DNA from 3 places in the Photobacterium sp. GB-72 genome. Region 1 is predicted to be linked to each of the others. Evidence: predicted binding sites of a transcription regulator. Region 1 holds the regulator's gene; each other region holds the start of a gene.
What was found. The regulator PurR, encoded in region 1, represses purine synthesis genes. The targets are predictions, from matches to a motif close to TNANGNAAACGTTTNCNTNA.

Region 1 (5,450 bases):
TCAATCAGTAACTACAAGCCTATATCTGGTGAAGCAATTGTTACCATGCAACCAGATATTATTTTGTTGAGCACACGTACAGCTAGCAAGATCAAAAACATGCAAGATCTTATTGCCCAAATGCCATTAATTGCCGCAACACCGGCTGCAACAAATAATGCATTACTCACAATAAAAAGTACTGCGCTCATTGGTGGTTTAGGACTCGAGAGTGTTAATGAAGCTTTAAAGCTTAATCAGGCTATTTATCCTTAAATTACGCCTCTATCATCCCTATTTATTCGTGCGTAAGGTTGTTGTTACATGTATGCAAAACGCTTCTCAGCCCATCATATTTATATAATAAGTATCGCCTTACTTATTTTTACAGGGCTTTCTTCTATTGTTATAGGTCCTATGGCGATCAGTTATAAACAAAGTTTGTTAGCACTATTACCCGGTGATCATGAACTTGCTAAACATGTCAGCCTAGTGATCCATCAAATTCGTTTACCACGTACGCTTCTCTGTTTTGCTATCGGTGCAATTTTAGCTGTATGTGGCGCTGTACTACAGGGACTGTTTCGCAACCCGCTTGCAGATCCTGGGATCATCGGAATCACGGGCGGTGCAGGCTTAGGTGCTGCATTGGCCATTGTCTTATTTGCCCCTCTCACCGCATCATTCCCTCAGCTTTTAAACTTCGCTATTGTGCCTATTTTTGCCTTTATTGGCGGCGCAATCAGCACCGTTTTAGTTTATCGCTTAGGCACAGATAAAAACGGCACATCGGTGATGATCATGCTACTCGCTGGTGTCGCGATAACCGCAATTTCAGGCGCAGGGCTTGGGTTACTCAATTATGTTGCCGACGATCAAGCCTTACGTGATTTATCATTGTGGTCAATGGGTTCACTGGCTGGTGCAACATGGACAGGCATTATTCTCGCCTATTGCACATTCGGGTTACTCTTTACCTATTTTTATCGTCATACCAGTAATTTAAACGCGTTGTTATTAGGCGAAGCTGAAGCTCGACATATGGGGGTTAACACGCAAAAACTAAAACGTAATTTAATTATTACATGTGCTGCGGGAGTGGGTATGACTGTTGCCGTTTGTGGCCCGATTGGCTTTATTGGCTTGGTTATTCCTCATGTGGGTAGAATGCTAACAGGTCCAAATCATAAAACCTTATTGCCAATTTCGGCTTTACTTGGCGGCTTAATCCTCTTGGTTGCCGATATGATTGCTCGAAGCGCATTCTCGCCTCAAGAGCTGCCGGTTGGGATCATCACCGCCATGTTAGGCGCGCCTTTCTTTATCTATTTATTAGTTAATCAAAAGAGTCAGATGTCATGACGTTAAATCATTCAGCAAAGGTCGATTTTACAGCAAGTAGCGACAAAGTCTGTGTTATTCAGGCTCGCGACTTATCATTACAATTCGGTGATAAAGTCCTGCTAAATCATCTTGATATTGATATTCACGCAGGAGAAGTCACCGCATTACTTGGGCCAAACGGTGCAGGTAAAAGTACCCTGTTAAAAGTATTATGTGGGGAGATTACGCCAAAATCAGGCACGGTTTCTTTCTTTGATCAACCGCTTAATAATTGGGCTCGGGAAGAATTGGCATGTCACTTAGGTGTCCTTCCACAACATAGCGCATTATCGTTTGCCTTTACCGCGAAAGAAGTTGTCGAGCTAGGCGCAATTCCATTGCAGCTCACTTCGCCTGAACTGAAAGATGCAACAGCATCAAGCATGCAATACGTTGATATTAACAATTTAGCTAAACGTCTCTACCCCACCTTATCGGGGGGTGAAAAACAGCGTGTACACCTTGCCCGGGTTTTAACACAACTCAGTAAAGCCGGTGATAAATGTATCTTGATGTTAGATGAACCCACCTCAGCACTCGATCTCGCCCACCAGCACCACACCTTACAAATTGCCCAAAATATGGCTATACAAGGCGCCGCTGTAATTGTGGTATTGCACGATTTAAACCTTGCAGCCCAATACACTGATCGGATGATTTTCCTTAACGAAGGAGAAATAAAAGCCGACGGCACGCCAACACAAGTTCTTACTCCTGAAGTAATAGATACCTTATATGGTTGGCCTGTCAGTGTTCATACTCATCCAAGTGGTGATTTTCCTTATCTTTTATCAGCCAATCATTCTGTTTTTTAACGTTTTATCTATTAATGACTAGATATACACAATAAATTGAAGCTATTAGCATGACAAACATCGAGTTTTTACGGTTAATGATCAATTAATTCAATCAAGTTGAATAGAAAGATTGCACAACGCAAAACACACAGTAAAATGTGATCGCAAGCGATTACATGTGTAATTAGTGTAAAAATAGTTTCTATCTTCTAATGCCGCATTTTACTGCGGCTTTAGTTGTTTATGATCCATGATAATTGCAACACCCTATAATTCGGTATCAAATTGAATAATTAAGTAGCTAATAACTAAAGGATCTTCATCTCTGCGAGTGAACTCGTAAGCCATAGACTACGTAATTAATCAATTTGGTATCAAAAACCTTTGTCAGATCCTAATCTGACCATGATAAGAAGAATAAATATGGCAACCATTAAAGACGTTGCACGTATGGCAGGTGTATCAACTACTACAGTGTCGCACGTGATTAATAAAACACGCTTTGTTGCAGAAGCAACGCAACAAAAAGTTTTGGCTGCAGTAGATGAACTTAACTACGCCCCAAGTGCAGTAGCGCGAAGCTTAAAATGTAATACAACACGTACTATCGGCATGTTAGTCACTAAATCGACTAACCCATTTTTTGCCGAAGTTGTGCATGGTGTTGAAGAATATTGTTATGGTGCAGGCTACACACTGATCTTATGTAACACCGAAGGTAACTTAGAAAAACAACGTGATTACTTACGTATGCTTTCTGAAAAGCGTGTTGATGGCCTATTGGTTATGTGCAGCGATCTGGATCAAATGCTGCTCGATTTACTTGAGCGTAAAAATGATCTTCCTATGGTTATCATGGACTGGGGCCCAGAAAGCCCACATACTGATAATATTCTAGATAACGCTGAAAACGGCGGTTATATTGCGACTAAGCACCTTATTGAAAATGGTCATAAGAAAATTGGCTGTTTATCTGGACAAGTTGATAAGTCTACTTGTCAAGAGCGCCTAAAGGGCTTCCGTAAAGCGATGAAAGAAGCAGATCTCACTGTTAATGATAATTGGCTACTTGACGGTGACTTTGAGTGTGAGTCAGCCGTTGAAGCTGCTCATAAGTTTATCGCAATGGAAGATCGCCCTACTGCTATCTTCTGCTTTAACGACATTATGGCTATGGCTCTGATCAGTACCTTTGAACAGGCAGGTCTGCGTGTTCCTGATGATATCTCAATCATTGGCTACGATAACATTGACCTTGCGCCCTACTTTGCGCCACCGCTAACAACTATCCACCAGCCTAAACGTCGTTTAGGTAAAAAGGCCATCGAAATCTTGCTAGAGCGTGTGAAAGACAAGAATCATGAGCGTCAAACCTTTGAAATGACGCCTAAACTTGTTGAGAGAAAATCGGTTAAAGATCTCAACTAATAAAATTTATCTTTCTATGTTAAGGAAAAGCCGATAAGTTAACCTTGTTGGCTTTTTTTTTACTTATAAAAAACAATCATGAGTATTTATAATTATAAAGCTTATTAAAATAAGCTAAGAACAAATACCTGAACCAATATCACATTTTTGAGAGCTTAGATTTAATATTAAAAGTATTATTTAATATAACTTTATATAGTCACGAACTGGCAAATTAATTGAAAGATTAAGACGCAAAACCACCGGCCTAAAAATTATGTTAATAATTCAAGGTAGCGGGGTTACCGAAGGATTATTATTGAACCGACAATATTATGACACAAACTTAACAATATATTGACAGTATCAATGTGTAGATTAATTAATCTATTTCCTCGCTCTTAATGTTTAGGTGACACTCATATTTTTTCACCGAGTAGAAGCATGGATAAACCAATATTAAAAGATTCATTAAAATTATTTGACCATTTTGGTTCAATAAAATCACGGTCGATGTTTGGCGGTTTTGGCATTTTTTCTGGTGATACAATGTTTGCATTAGTTGTGAACGATAAACTTCACTTACGTGCAAATGCTGAAACTGAAAAGGAATTCAAACAAGCTGGCTTGGAACCCTATGTTTATAAAAAACGTGGCTTCCCTGTTGTAACCAAGCACTATGCAATACCCGACCAATGGTGGGATGAACCCACAAAGATTGTAGCTCAAGGTAGGTATTCACTGGATGCAGCAGAAAAAGACAAGCAAGAAAAGGAGAGTTGCGTACCTGACCGAATTAAAGATTTACCTAATCTACGATTATCAAATGAAAGAATGCTTAAAAAAGCAGGCATAAACACTATTGAACAACTTCTAGCAGTGGGCTCTCTTGGCGCATATAAAGCACTTCAAGAATCACAAACAAGTCCATTGAGTATTGAATTGCTTTGGGCATTGGAAGGCGCAATTAGCGGTCAACATTGGTCAGTTATTCCTGAGCAACGTCGAAATGAACTATTATCTGCCTTATCTTAAAAATATAAGTTGTCTTAAATATAAAATACTTAGGAATAAAAGAGCCCCCATTCTTTTATTTCTAAGTATACCTTTCAAAAATAATTTCCGTATTATCCTTATCTTCCTTTATAAAATTCAATATTTATTTGGTTTAATTGCATAATAACAAACTTTTGCCATTAAATTAATTCCCTCCGTTTTGCACTCCTTGATTTATATAAATGATAATTATCTTTATTTATATTCCATGCCTAATTATTTGCTAATACGACCAATAACCCATCTTCTCACTAATAAATAACGCGGCGCTTTAAACTGTCTTATCTCCTGCTGATTTTTTCACCAACCAATTGAAGAAAAAGAAATATTTATCATTAAATGAAATACAATGTCTGTTGTTAAGGTCTACATGTTTACAACTGCTACTGAGTAAGATCGTATAAAACCCTACTTTTAGGGTGTTTTTTAAGGAATCACATGCGCATTTCGATCAAAAAAATTGACTCTTTATGGGTAAAGCCTTTGCTATGGCTTCAAGCTCGCCACTATGGTCAAGTATTAAACCCTGCAAAGCTATGGGGACGTAAACCTGTCTTATTTTGGTTAGTCGCAGGTTTTTTTGGTTTTCTCGACCGTAAGAAGTCACCGATTCAAGATGTCATGCGATCTTTGGTCTGTGTGCGTGTTTCACAATTAAACGATTGTGCCTTTTGTGTTGATGCCAATGGTATGAAGCTCGCCGAACGTTGTGATTCAGAAGATAAAATTAAAGCACTCGCCAACTGGCAACACTCTACGCTGTTTACAGATCAAGAACGCGCTGTGTTGGTCTACACTGAAGCGATGACAATAACAGGCAAACGAGTG
Region 2 (5,450 bases), on a different contig from region 1:
GAGCATACAGTTGCCATGTTAATTCAACCTTATCTGCGTCTTGTTGGTGAGCTTTTACTAACAATAAACCACCCGCATTATAACGTTGACTTGCGCTAGTGATGGTGTCGATAAAACTCCCCCAAAGATCGGATACGTGTACTGCCGTAACATCGTTAAAATCACCCACTGGGAAAGTAACGGGTAGACCACGATCATTTGCGGCTTGTTTGGTATCAGCGACGAGTGCATTGGTTGATTGATCCCATAAAATATCTCGGCTATTACCGTTATCATCAACCATCCAAACGAGAATATTAGGACGCTGAGCACTCCAAAAATTCGCTTTAGCTTGTGTTAATAGCTGCTTAATTTGTACCTTATCAAAGGTTAAATCTAGCGTCTTCTGTCCATTATATTGGCCATAACCAAACTGGCTGACGTAATTTGAACTGTTCGCTATCGCCTGAGCCACAACACTATTTTGGGTAATGTTCGGATTACCAGTCACTTTAACTAATACTTGCTTAAAGCCTTGCTCTCTTGCTGCTTGATCGGGGGTTTGCCCATCAGTAGGCATCACTACTTGAGCCTGATATAAATCACTGACAGTAGCCGCTTTAATAGGTAAAGCCAGTAGAGCTAAAAATAACAACGCAAATCGCAACATATCGCACTCGTAATTTACAAAAATAAGTCGTCAAAAGATAAAAAGATAATCAAAAAGACCTAAAGACTCATTGATATTCAGTATAGCCACATAGTCTAAAATTAATTAGCTATACAATATGTACTTTTTCCTGAACCAACACAATACAACAGGCAAGAAACAAACCATTTGCTGAAAAATATTCTCTAGTGAGAAATAGTAGCGTTTACAAAATTAACATTGTGGCGGGGAATGGTATCGCCACTATTGTCGCATCTCTTAATTGCCGATCCAACAAATACGACTGAGTCAGAAGTCACGAGAGGGGTAATGTTAACGAAACCCTTTTATCCTGTGATCATCACATGAGCGACGATAACAGCATTGGTATTAGCGTTTGTCGGTAAATTAAGAGCCGTATTGCAATACGATTCTAGCACCTGTAATGAGCGGTATTGTTGCAGTTGTACTCAACCTAATTTCCCCAAAGACTTGAGCGAGAATAATGCGGTAGACAATGCTCAAATCGAAGATACCGAGTACTTATAATTACTTACCTTAATATTTAGCACTTTTCAGAAATAAAAAACCGGACGTCATGTCCGGTTTTATTTTAATCTTGGCTACTAAGTTACTTAGTACCGAAGATTTTATCACCAGCATCACCTAAACCAGGAACGATATAACCTTTATCGTTTAGCTTCTCATCAATTGCAGCTGTGTATAGCTCAACATCTGGGTGTGCTTTTTCTAATGCAGCAATACCTTCAGGTGCTGCTACTAATACTAGTACTTTAAATTGCGTACAACCGTGCTCTTTTAACAAATCCAGTGTTGCAATCATAGAGCCACCCGTTGCTAGCATTGGATCAACAACAAGCGCAATACGCTCATCAATGTTTGATGCTAGCTTGTTGAAGTATGGAACAGGCTCAAGCGTTTCTTCATCACGGTAAATACCAACAACGCTGATACGTGCACTTGGCATATGCTCAAGTACGCCATCCATCATGCCAAGACCAGCACGCAGAATAGGTACTACCGTTACTTTTTTACCTTTGATCTGGTCAATTTCTACTGGACCATTCCAACCTTCAATCGTAACTTTTTCTGTCTCGAAGTCTGAAGTCGCTTCATATGTCAGTAGGCTACCAACTTCAGTTGCTAACTCACGGAAACGCTTAGTGCTGATGTCACCTTCGCGCATAAGACCAATCTTATGTTTAACCAGTGGGTGTTTTACCTCAACGACTTTCATCTCTGACTCCTGAGCAATTAAAAAATAAAATCGCATTATTATATACTAAGCCAAACGATTTCAGATAGTAGTAAACGTTTAACTGTTTACTTAATATCCAGCTAAAAAAATTGACGCAAACGTTTTCCTTTAGACGGTGACTGCTGTTATCATGTATTCGCTTTTTTTACTTTAATACGTTGAGGGATCATCTGTGAGCGACAAAAACTCTTCTCTTAGTTACAAAGATGCTGGTGTTGATATCGATGCCGGTAATGCATTAGTAGACCGTATTAAAGGGGTGGTAAAACGTACTCATCGCCCAGAAGTTATGGGGGGAATTGGTGGTTTTGGTGCACTTTGTTCACTACCAACCAAATATAAAGAGCCCGTTTTAGTTTCAGGCACGGATGGTGTAGGAACTAAACTTCGCTTGGCTATGGATTTAAACCAACACGATTCAATCGGTATCGATCTGGTTGCTATGTGTGTGAACGATCTTATTGTTCAAGGTGCTGAACCTCTGTTCTTCCTTGATTACTACGCAACCGGTAAGTTAGATATTGATACAGCAGCAAGTGTTGTAACAGGTATTGGCGAAGGCTGTATCCAATCAGGTTGTGCTCTAATTGGTGGTGAAACTGCTGAAATGCCGGGTATGTACCACGGTGAAGATTATGACGTGGCAGGTTTCTGCGTTGGTGTTGTTGAAAAAGCAGATATCATCGATGGCTCAAAAGTGACGGCTGGTGATGCACTTATCGCTGTCGGTTCAAGCGGCCCACACTCAAACGGTTACTCATTAGTACGTAAAATCATTGACGTTTCCAATGCCGATTTGAATCAAGAATTAGAAGGTAAAACACTTTCTGAACATCTATTAACACCAACTAAAATTTACGTTAAATCAACGCTAAAAATGATGGAAAGCTGTGACGTACATGCTATTTCACACATTACAGGTGGTGGTTTCTGGGAAAATATCCCACGTGTACTTCCTAAAGGCACAAAAGCGGTTGTAAATGGCGCAAGCTGGCAATGGCCTGCCATCTTCAACTGGCTACAAACTGCAGGTAATGTCGAAACTTACGAAATGTACCGTACGTTTAACTGTGGTGTTGGCCTTGTCATTGCCCTTCCACAAGATCAAGCACAACAAGCCATTGATATCCTAAACGCTGAAGGCGAAAACGCATGGCTACTAGGTGAAATTGCAAACGCTGCTGATAACGAAGAGCAAGTCGAGATCAAATAACTCTCAACAGTGCTGACTCGTAATAAAAAGAATGAGGACGCTATGTCCTCATTCTGCTATCTACATACCGATAACCTTTCAATAAATGGTAGTACCAAATATGAAAAATATCGTCGTCCTTATTTCAGGTAGCGGAAGTAATCTCCAAGCGATTATCGATGCATGCAGTGCAGGTTTGATTAAAAACAGTCAAATAACCGCTGTGATCTCAAATAAAGAAAATGCTTATGGGTTAGAACGTGCGCGTAATGCCAATATTGAAGCGATACATATTGCGCCTAATCAGTATGCTGACCGTGAACAATATGATGAAGCCTTAGCGGATTGTATTGAACAGTTCAAACCCGATGTGGTTATTTTAGCCGGATTTATGCGTATTTTGAGCGCAGACTTTGTTCGTCGCTTTAAAGGAAAGATGCTAAATATTCACCCATCACTCCTTCCTAAGTATCCCGGCTTAAATACTCACCAACGAGCGATGGATGCTGGCGATGACGTACATGGCACCAGTGTCCACTTCGTAACAGAAGAATTGGATGGCGGCCCTGTTATTTTACAAGCCAGAGTGCCTATTTTTGACAATGACACCGTTGAAGAAGTAACAGCTCGTGTTCAAAAGCAAGAACATGCTATTTATCCACTTGTAACTCAATGGTTAGCGGAAAATCGTTTGACCATGAGTAGTGACGGCAAAGCTATCCTAGATGGTATTGAACTCCCCGCTCAAGGATATGCAGCACAATAAAAAAGGCGATCGTAAGATCGCCTTTTTACTATTGCAGATAATACCACTTCAATAGTGACAGAAAATAACCATTATTCTGTTTTACCTTCAGCCACTAACTGGTTGAAAACAGGCTCACCAAAGTGAAACACAATAAACTCGCCTGTTGCCATTTTGTGCCAATTTTCATCATTGGTTAATGGCTGAGTAGCGATAACTGTCACAACATCATCAGGAGTTGTTTCTTGCTTAAAATCAATCGTGACATCTTCATCAATTAATGATGCTTGTCCAAATGGTGCTCGACGCGTGATCCAATGTAAATTATTAGTGCAATAGGTAAGTACGTACTCACCATTGCTTAACAGCATATTATAAACGCCAAGCTGACGTAACTGATCACAACACTGAGCAAAGTAACTAAATACTGGGTTTAAATCGTCAGGTAATTCTGGAAATCTAGACTCAAGTTGATTGAGTAACCAGCAAAAAGCAATTTCACTGTCGGTATCACCTACCGCTTTATGACGACCTGTTTCTAAACTCTCATAACCCGTTAGCTGACCATTATGAGCAAACGTCCAATAATTACCCCATAACTCACGCGTAAAAGGATGGGTGTTTTCTAAATTCACCGCTCCTCGGTTAGCTTGGCGAATATGGCTCACCACTGCACGACTTTTTATCGGATATTGTTGGACTAATTCAGCAATACGGGACTGACAGCTTGGATTCGGATCTTTAAAGGTTCGAAAACCTTTACCCTCATAAAACGTAATGCCCCAACCATCGCGATGAGGGCCTGTATTGCCTCCTCGCTGCATTAATCCCGTAAAACTAAAACAAATATCTGTTGGCACATTTGCGCTCATGCCTAGCAATTCACACATTTTCCTTTATGCCCTTTATTATTGATTAACGATACTTATCGATAGCCAGAATGACCTAAGGCTTATTCTGCTGCCATTTCCTTTTCCACTAGCATAATTAAAATATGAATAATCTTAATATGGATTTCTTGAATGCGATCCGCATAACCAAAGTGAGGAACACGAATTTCAACATCCGCTAAGCCAGCCATTTGACCACCATCTTTACCGGTTAAGGCTATTGTCTTCATGCCTTTGGCCTTTGCCGCTTCAATTGCCTTTAAAATATTGCCTGAGTTACCAGAAGTAGACAAACCAAACAATACATCACCTTTAGCGCCAACGGCTTCTAAATAGCGTGAAAATACGTATTCATAACCGAAGTCATTACTTACACACGATAAGTGGCTTGGATCAGAAATCGCAATACCAGGATAACCAGGGCGGTTTTCACGGTAACGACCTGTTAGTTCTTCAGCAAAGTGCATTGCATCACAATGTGAGCCGCCGTTACCGCAAGACAATACTTTACCGCCTTGTTTAAAGGAATCAGCCAATAGCTTTGCTGCCGCCTCAATATCTGCAAGGTTTTTATCATCACTTAAAAAGCGATTGAGTACATCAGCTGCATCTGTTAATTCAGCGCGGATCAGATCCTGATACATAAGCGATTCTCTCTATTATTCTTTAGATACAAATCAAGCGGGTAAATACCCGCTTGATGTTTTAAATACACC
Region 3 (5,450 bases), on a different contig from region 1:
TTCTAATGGCTGGTTTAGTTGATATAAAGGAGTGAAGTTTGCTTTATGTTGGCAGGCTTTTACCACACACTCTGCGAGTTTAATCGCCCCTTCACCGCCTTTACCAAAGGCTTCACTGATAGCAACGTCTACAAAAGTGTCAAAGCTCTCTGCTTTGATCATTGCTTGTAGTTGCGCTAATTCCTCATCTGTATCTTGTGGGAAACGGTTAATTGCGACAACAACGGGAACACCATAACGGGCGGCATTACTGATATGCCATTTTAGGTTTTCAAACCCTGCAACCAGCGCATCATTGTCTTTGGCAAAAATACCGTCAGGTAAAGCGTGTCCTGGACGTAAATCATAAAGACCAGAGTTGGCTTTTAAGCCACGCAATGTTGCCACAACAACGGCACAGTCAGGGCCTCTTTTTGCTTGCTGGGCTTTAATATTACAGGCTTTTTCAAATCCCATATCAGAACCAAAGCCACCTTCAGTAATGGTGAAGTCACTGAGTTTTAATGCGATTTTGTCTGCAATAATAGATGAATTTCCGTGCGCGATATTGGCAAAAGGACCTGCGTGGATAAGAGTGGGTACGCCTTCTAACGTTTGCATTAGGGTGGGCTCAATGGCATCGCAGAGAGTGACAGTCATGGCTCCTGCTACTTGCAGATCTTCTGTAGTAACAGGGTTACCATCAAGATCATAAGCGACGACAATACGGCCAATGCGTTTACGCATATCATGGAGATCATCGGCAAGTGCTAAAATAGCCATGAGTTCAGAGGCGGCTGTGATATCAAAGCCGTCATGGCGCTCTAAACCATTAATGGTTTTATCTGGTTCATTTTGACCTATGGTGATCATTCTCAAAGCACGATCATTATGATCCATCACGCGTTTCCAAGTGATGTTATTAATGTCGATACGTAGCGCAGGTAATCCTGTTTTTTCACTGAATAGATCATAACCTAAACGTGATTCATGATATAAGCGAGCATCAATTGCAGCAGCTGCAAGGTTATGCGCTGCCGTAACCGCATGAATATCACCCGTAAGATGAAGGTTTAGCTTATCCATTGGTGCGACTTGGCTATAACCGCCGCCCGCTGCGCCACCTTTTACGCCAAAGACAGGTCCCATTGACGGCTGTCGAATACAAGCCATTACTGAGCGATCAATTTTTGCTAACCCTTGTGCTAAACCAATTGTTGTAACGGTTTTTCCTTCTCCTAGTGGGGTTGGTGTAATCGCAGTAACGACCACCAGTTTCCCTTCTGCTTGATCCGCTAACCGATTCAAAATGGCAGGTTTTATTTTTGCTTTTAATGAACCTTGCGGTGTCAGTTCCTGTGGTTGAATACCCGCTTTTTTGGCAATGCCTTCAATCGGAGAGAGTAGGGTGTCACGGCAAATATCGATGTCGCTTTTCATATAGGCTATATCCTCACAGTGGAAATCATGCGTATCTGCGTGATATTGATGGTGTTGGTTTTAAATACTATAGATAAAGATGTATATAGTGACGCAATCGTTTGCTTTTCTTTTATACCATCATTTTATCATGGTTAATTTTATTTTTGTTGTTATAAATTGCTGCTGTTTTTGGTTGCGTTTTGTACCGTATATAAGATTTATTGAATGCGTTTTAGAGATAGGTAATAAAAGAATAAGAAAGTGGTTATTTAGTCACTAGAGCAGAAGCAGTATATCGATATATAGAGTAGAAGTATGAAGATGAATTTGGTGAATACTGTAAACTCTGGTTGCAATATTGGCTGTGTGTTTATTCATCATTACACTTTAAAATTTGATATATATCAAAATCATTAAAAATATTAAAGGAAGCTATCAATGAACGAGCCAGTGACTACGTTGAAACATACAGCCCCACTTTCAATTGGCATTATGTTATTTTTTATCACCTTTTTGACGATTATTTTGCCATTATCCCGTTAAGATAGTTACCGTTTAACACGTATTAAAAAGCGAGCTAATGCTCGCTTTTTGTATTTTTCGTTGAGTGGATTAGTACATCACTTTATGGCCATAGCTAGAAAGGATTTCTTTAATCGCTTCCATGGTTTCTTTTTTCGGTGGTTTCACACCAGCTAACGGGTATTCAAAGCCCATAGCTTCCCACTTGTGCTCACCGAGTTGATGGTAAGGAAGTAGTTCGATCTTCTCGATATTGTCCATATCTTTTATGAACTCACCAAGTTGATGTGCAGAATGTTCGTCATCGGTGTAACCCGGAACAACAACATAACGGATCCAAGTTTTTTGACCGCGTTGGTGTAGGTAACGAGCAAAGTCGAGTACGCGTTTATTGGAAACACCAACCAGATTTTGGTGAACACCATCATCCATTTGCTTAAGATCTAGCATCACAAGATCCGTTGCGTCTAACACTTCATCAACCACATCAGTATGTTTGCGAATATAGCCGTTGGTATCTAAGCAGGTATGGATCCCTTCAGCTTGCGCAGCACGGAAAAAGTCACGAACAAATTCAGGTTGAAGCATTGCTTCGCCACCAGAAGCAGTAACACCGCCGCCAGATGAATTCATAAAGTGACGGTATGATTTCGCTTCATGCATAAGTTCGTCTACCGTAGCTTCACGACCACCATGAGTATCCCATGTATCACGGTTATGACAGTACTGACAGCGCATTAAGCAACCTTGCAGAAAAACAATAAAACGGATACCAGGTCCATCGACGGTTCCGCAAGATTCAAATGAGTGAATACGACCTATTGCTGACATTGATTACTTCTCCGCATGCTGCGTTTATTTGAGTGTTATTTTATTACAAACCACTAGGGTATTGTAGCGAAATATCGGGATGGAAATTAGGGGTATTCTCTTATTTTGTGTCAATTTATCGCTAACTTATAAAAATTTGGAGAGATGACTTTATTGGTAATAGATATGTTGTAATTATTAAAAAATCTGCATTGAGTCGATAAACAATAGCGAGGCTTGTGGGGAAGATATGTAGACATAAAAAAACCGGCCATTAAGACCGGTTTTTATCAGGAAACAAGTTTCCTACATACTAAACTGTACGCTCTATATTATAGAGATGCAGTGAAAGTACGAGAGATAACGTCAGCTTGCTGCTCTGGCGTTAGAGAGTTAAAACGCACTGCGTAACCCGATACACGGATAGTTAGCTGTGGGTATTTCTCTGGGTTTTTAACTGCGTCTTCAAGCGTTTCGCGGTTAAGAACGTTAACGTTTAGGTGTTGACCACCTTCAATGCCAGACTCATGGTGGAAGTAACCATCCATTAGGCCTGCAAGGTTGTTTTCTTGAGTATCAAGATCTTTACCTAGCGCGTTCGGTACGATAGAGAATGTGTAAGAAATACCATCTTTAGCGTGAGCAAATGGTAGTTTACCTACAGATGTTAGAGATGCTACAGCACCTTTCTCATCACGACCGTGCATTGGGTTAGCACCTGGTGCGAAAGGAGCACCTGCACGACGACCGTCTGGTGTGTTACCCGTCTTCTTACCGTACACAACGTTAGATGTGATAGTTAGGATAGACTGAGTAGGGATCGCATCACGGTACATTTTGTGAGTACGGATCTTGTTCATGAAGCGCTCAACTAGGTCACAAGCGATGTCATCTACGCGAGCATCGTTGTTACCGAATTTAGGGTAGTCGCCTTCGATTTCGAAGTCGATTGCAATACCGTCTTCATCACGGATTGGTTTAACTTTTGCGTATTTGATAGCTGATAGTGAGTCAGCTGCAACAGAAAGACCAGCGATACCACAAGCCATTGTACGCTTGATGTCACGATCGTGTAGAGCCATTAGCGATGCTTCGTAGCTGTACTTGTCGTGGCTCCAATGGATAGCGTTAAGTGCTGCAACGTAAGTTGTTGCTAACCAATCCATGAAGTGATCTAGGCGATCCATAGTATCTGTGTAGTCAAGAACTTCAGCAGTTACTTTTTCAGTCTTAGGACCTACTTGAATCTTAAGCTTCTCATCTACACCGCCGTTGATTGCATAAAGCATAGTCTTAGCAAGGTTAGCACGAGCACCGAAGAACTGCATTTGCTTACCAACAACCATTGGAGATACACAACAAGCGATTGCGTAATCGTCAGAGTTCATGTCTGGACGCATTAGGTCATCATTTTCGTACTGGATAGAAGATGTATCGATAGATACCTTCGCACAGAACTTCTTGAAGCCTACAGGTAGTTTTTCAGACCAAAGAACAGTGATGTTTGGCTCTGGAGAAGGACCCATAGTGTATAGGCTGTTTAGGAAACGGAAGTTAGTACGTGTAACTAGTGTACGACCGTCAAGACCCATACCACCCATTGATTCTGTTGCCCAGATTGGGTCGCCAGAGAATAGCTCATCGTACTCAGGCGTACGTAGGAAACGAACCATACGTAGTTTCATTACGAAGTGGTCGATCATTTCTTGCGCTTGTGCTTCAGTGATCTTACCAGCGGCGATATCACGCTCGATGAAGATGTCTAGGAAAGTCGAAGTACGACCTAGAGACATTGCAGCACCGTTTTGTGATTTAACAGCAGCTAGGTAGCCGAAGTAAGTCCACTGGATAGCTTCTTGTGCAGTAACAGCTGGAAGTGAGATATCACAACCGTACTTAGCAGCCATCTCTTTGATTTGACCAAGTGCACGGTGCTGTTCGCAAATTTCTTCACGGCGTTGCATCGTCATCTGAAGGTCTTCACCATTCAAAAACTCTTCTTCTAGAGATGCGAATTGAGCTAGTTTTTCCTTCATTAGGTAATCAATACCGTAAAGTGCTACGCGGCGGTAGTCACCAATGATACGACCACGGCCGTATGCATCAGGAAGACCAGTTAGAACACCAGACTTACGACACTTAAGGATTGAAGGCGTGTAAACATCGAAAACACCTTGGTTGTGTGTTTTACGTAGTTCAGAGTAAACCTTGTTAAGCATAGGGTCTAATTCACGACCGTATACTTTGCATGAATTTTCGATCATGCGGATACCACCGTTAGGGATCAAAGCACGCTTAAGAGGCGCGTCAGTTTGAAGACCAACAATAGTTTCTAGTTCTTTCTCAATGTAACCTGCATCATGTGCAGTGATAGTAGAGGCAACATCTGTATCAAAATCAACAGGTGCGTGAGTCGCGTTTTCCTGTTTGATGCCTTCCATTACAGCGTCCCAAAGTTTCGCTGTAGCTGGAGTTGCTTCTGTTTCAAGGAAAGAGCCGTCACCCTCGTAAGGAGTGTAGTTCTTTTGGATAAAGTCACGAACGTTTACTTCGTTCTGCCAATCACCAGCTGTAAAGCCTTCCCATCCAGCAAATTGCTCTGCCATTGTATACCTACCTATCTATCTATTTCAGTAGAAAAAAATACCTGTTACCGACGTTAGAACTTAGTGCTTTTTATTGCCGTTAAGTTCCGGACGACGATGAATAACCCAGTA

Region 2: purM (phosphoribosylformylglycinamidine cyclo-ligase) is a predicted target of PurR. The motif match lies at 1,998-2,017, and genes of this name have one in related genera.
Region 3: C9J40_RS15745 (formate--tetrahydrofolate ligase) is a predicted target of PurR. The motif match lies at 1,509-1,528, and genes of this name have one in related genera.

The regions. Positions count from the first base shown of each region.
Region 1 is NZ_PYNV01000009.1:77,314-82,763, reverse strand. Features, by position in the region: gene C9J40_RS11735 (hemin ABC transporter substrate-binding protein) at 1-255, shown strand, start outside; gene C9J40_RS11730 (iron ABC transporter permease) at 304-1,341, shown strand; gene C9J40_RS11725 (heme ABC transporter ATP-binding protein) at 1,338-2,177, shown strand; gene purR (HTH-type transcriptional repressor PurR) at 2,583-3,587, shown strand; cyclic di-GMP riboswitch class I at 3,786-3,876, shown strand; gene C9J40_RS11715 (TfoX/Sxy family DNA transformation protein) at 4,011-4,601, shown strand; gene C9J40_RS11710 (carboxymuconolactone decarboxylase family protein) at 5,061-5,450, shown strand, end outside.
Region 2 is NZ_PYNV01000022.1:54,235-59,684, forward strand. Features, by position in the region: gene C9J40_RS19300 (DUF2066 domain-containing protein) at 1-649, opposite strand, end outside; gene upp (uracil phosphoribosyltransferase) at 1,260-1,886, opposite strand; gene purM (phosphoribosylformylglycinamidine cyclo-ligase) at 2,080-3,120, shown strand; gene purN (phosphoribosylglycinamide formyltransferase) at 3,221-3,865, shown strand; gene C9J40_RS19325 (class II glutamine amidotransferase) at 3,937-4,734, opposite strand; gene lpcA (D-sedoheptulose 7-phosphate isomerase) at 4,797-5,378, opposite strand.
Region 3 is NZ_PYNV01000014.1:120,897-126,346, forward strand. Features, by position in the region: gene C9J40_RS15745 (formate--tetrahydrofolate ligase) at 1-1,419, opposite strand, end outside; gene pflA (pyruvate formate lyase 1-activating protein) at 2,014-2,754, opposite strand; gene pflB (formate C-acetyltransferase) at 3,066-5,339, opposite strand; gene focA (formate transporter FocA) at 5,400-5,450, opposite strand, start outside.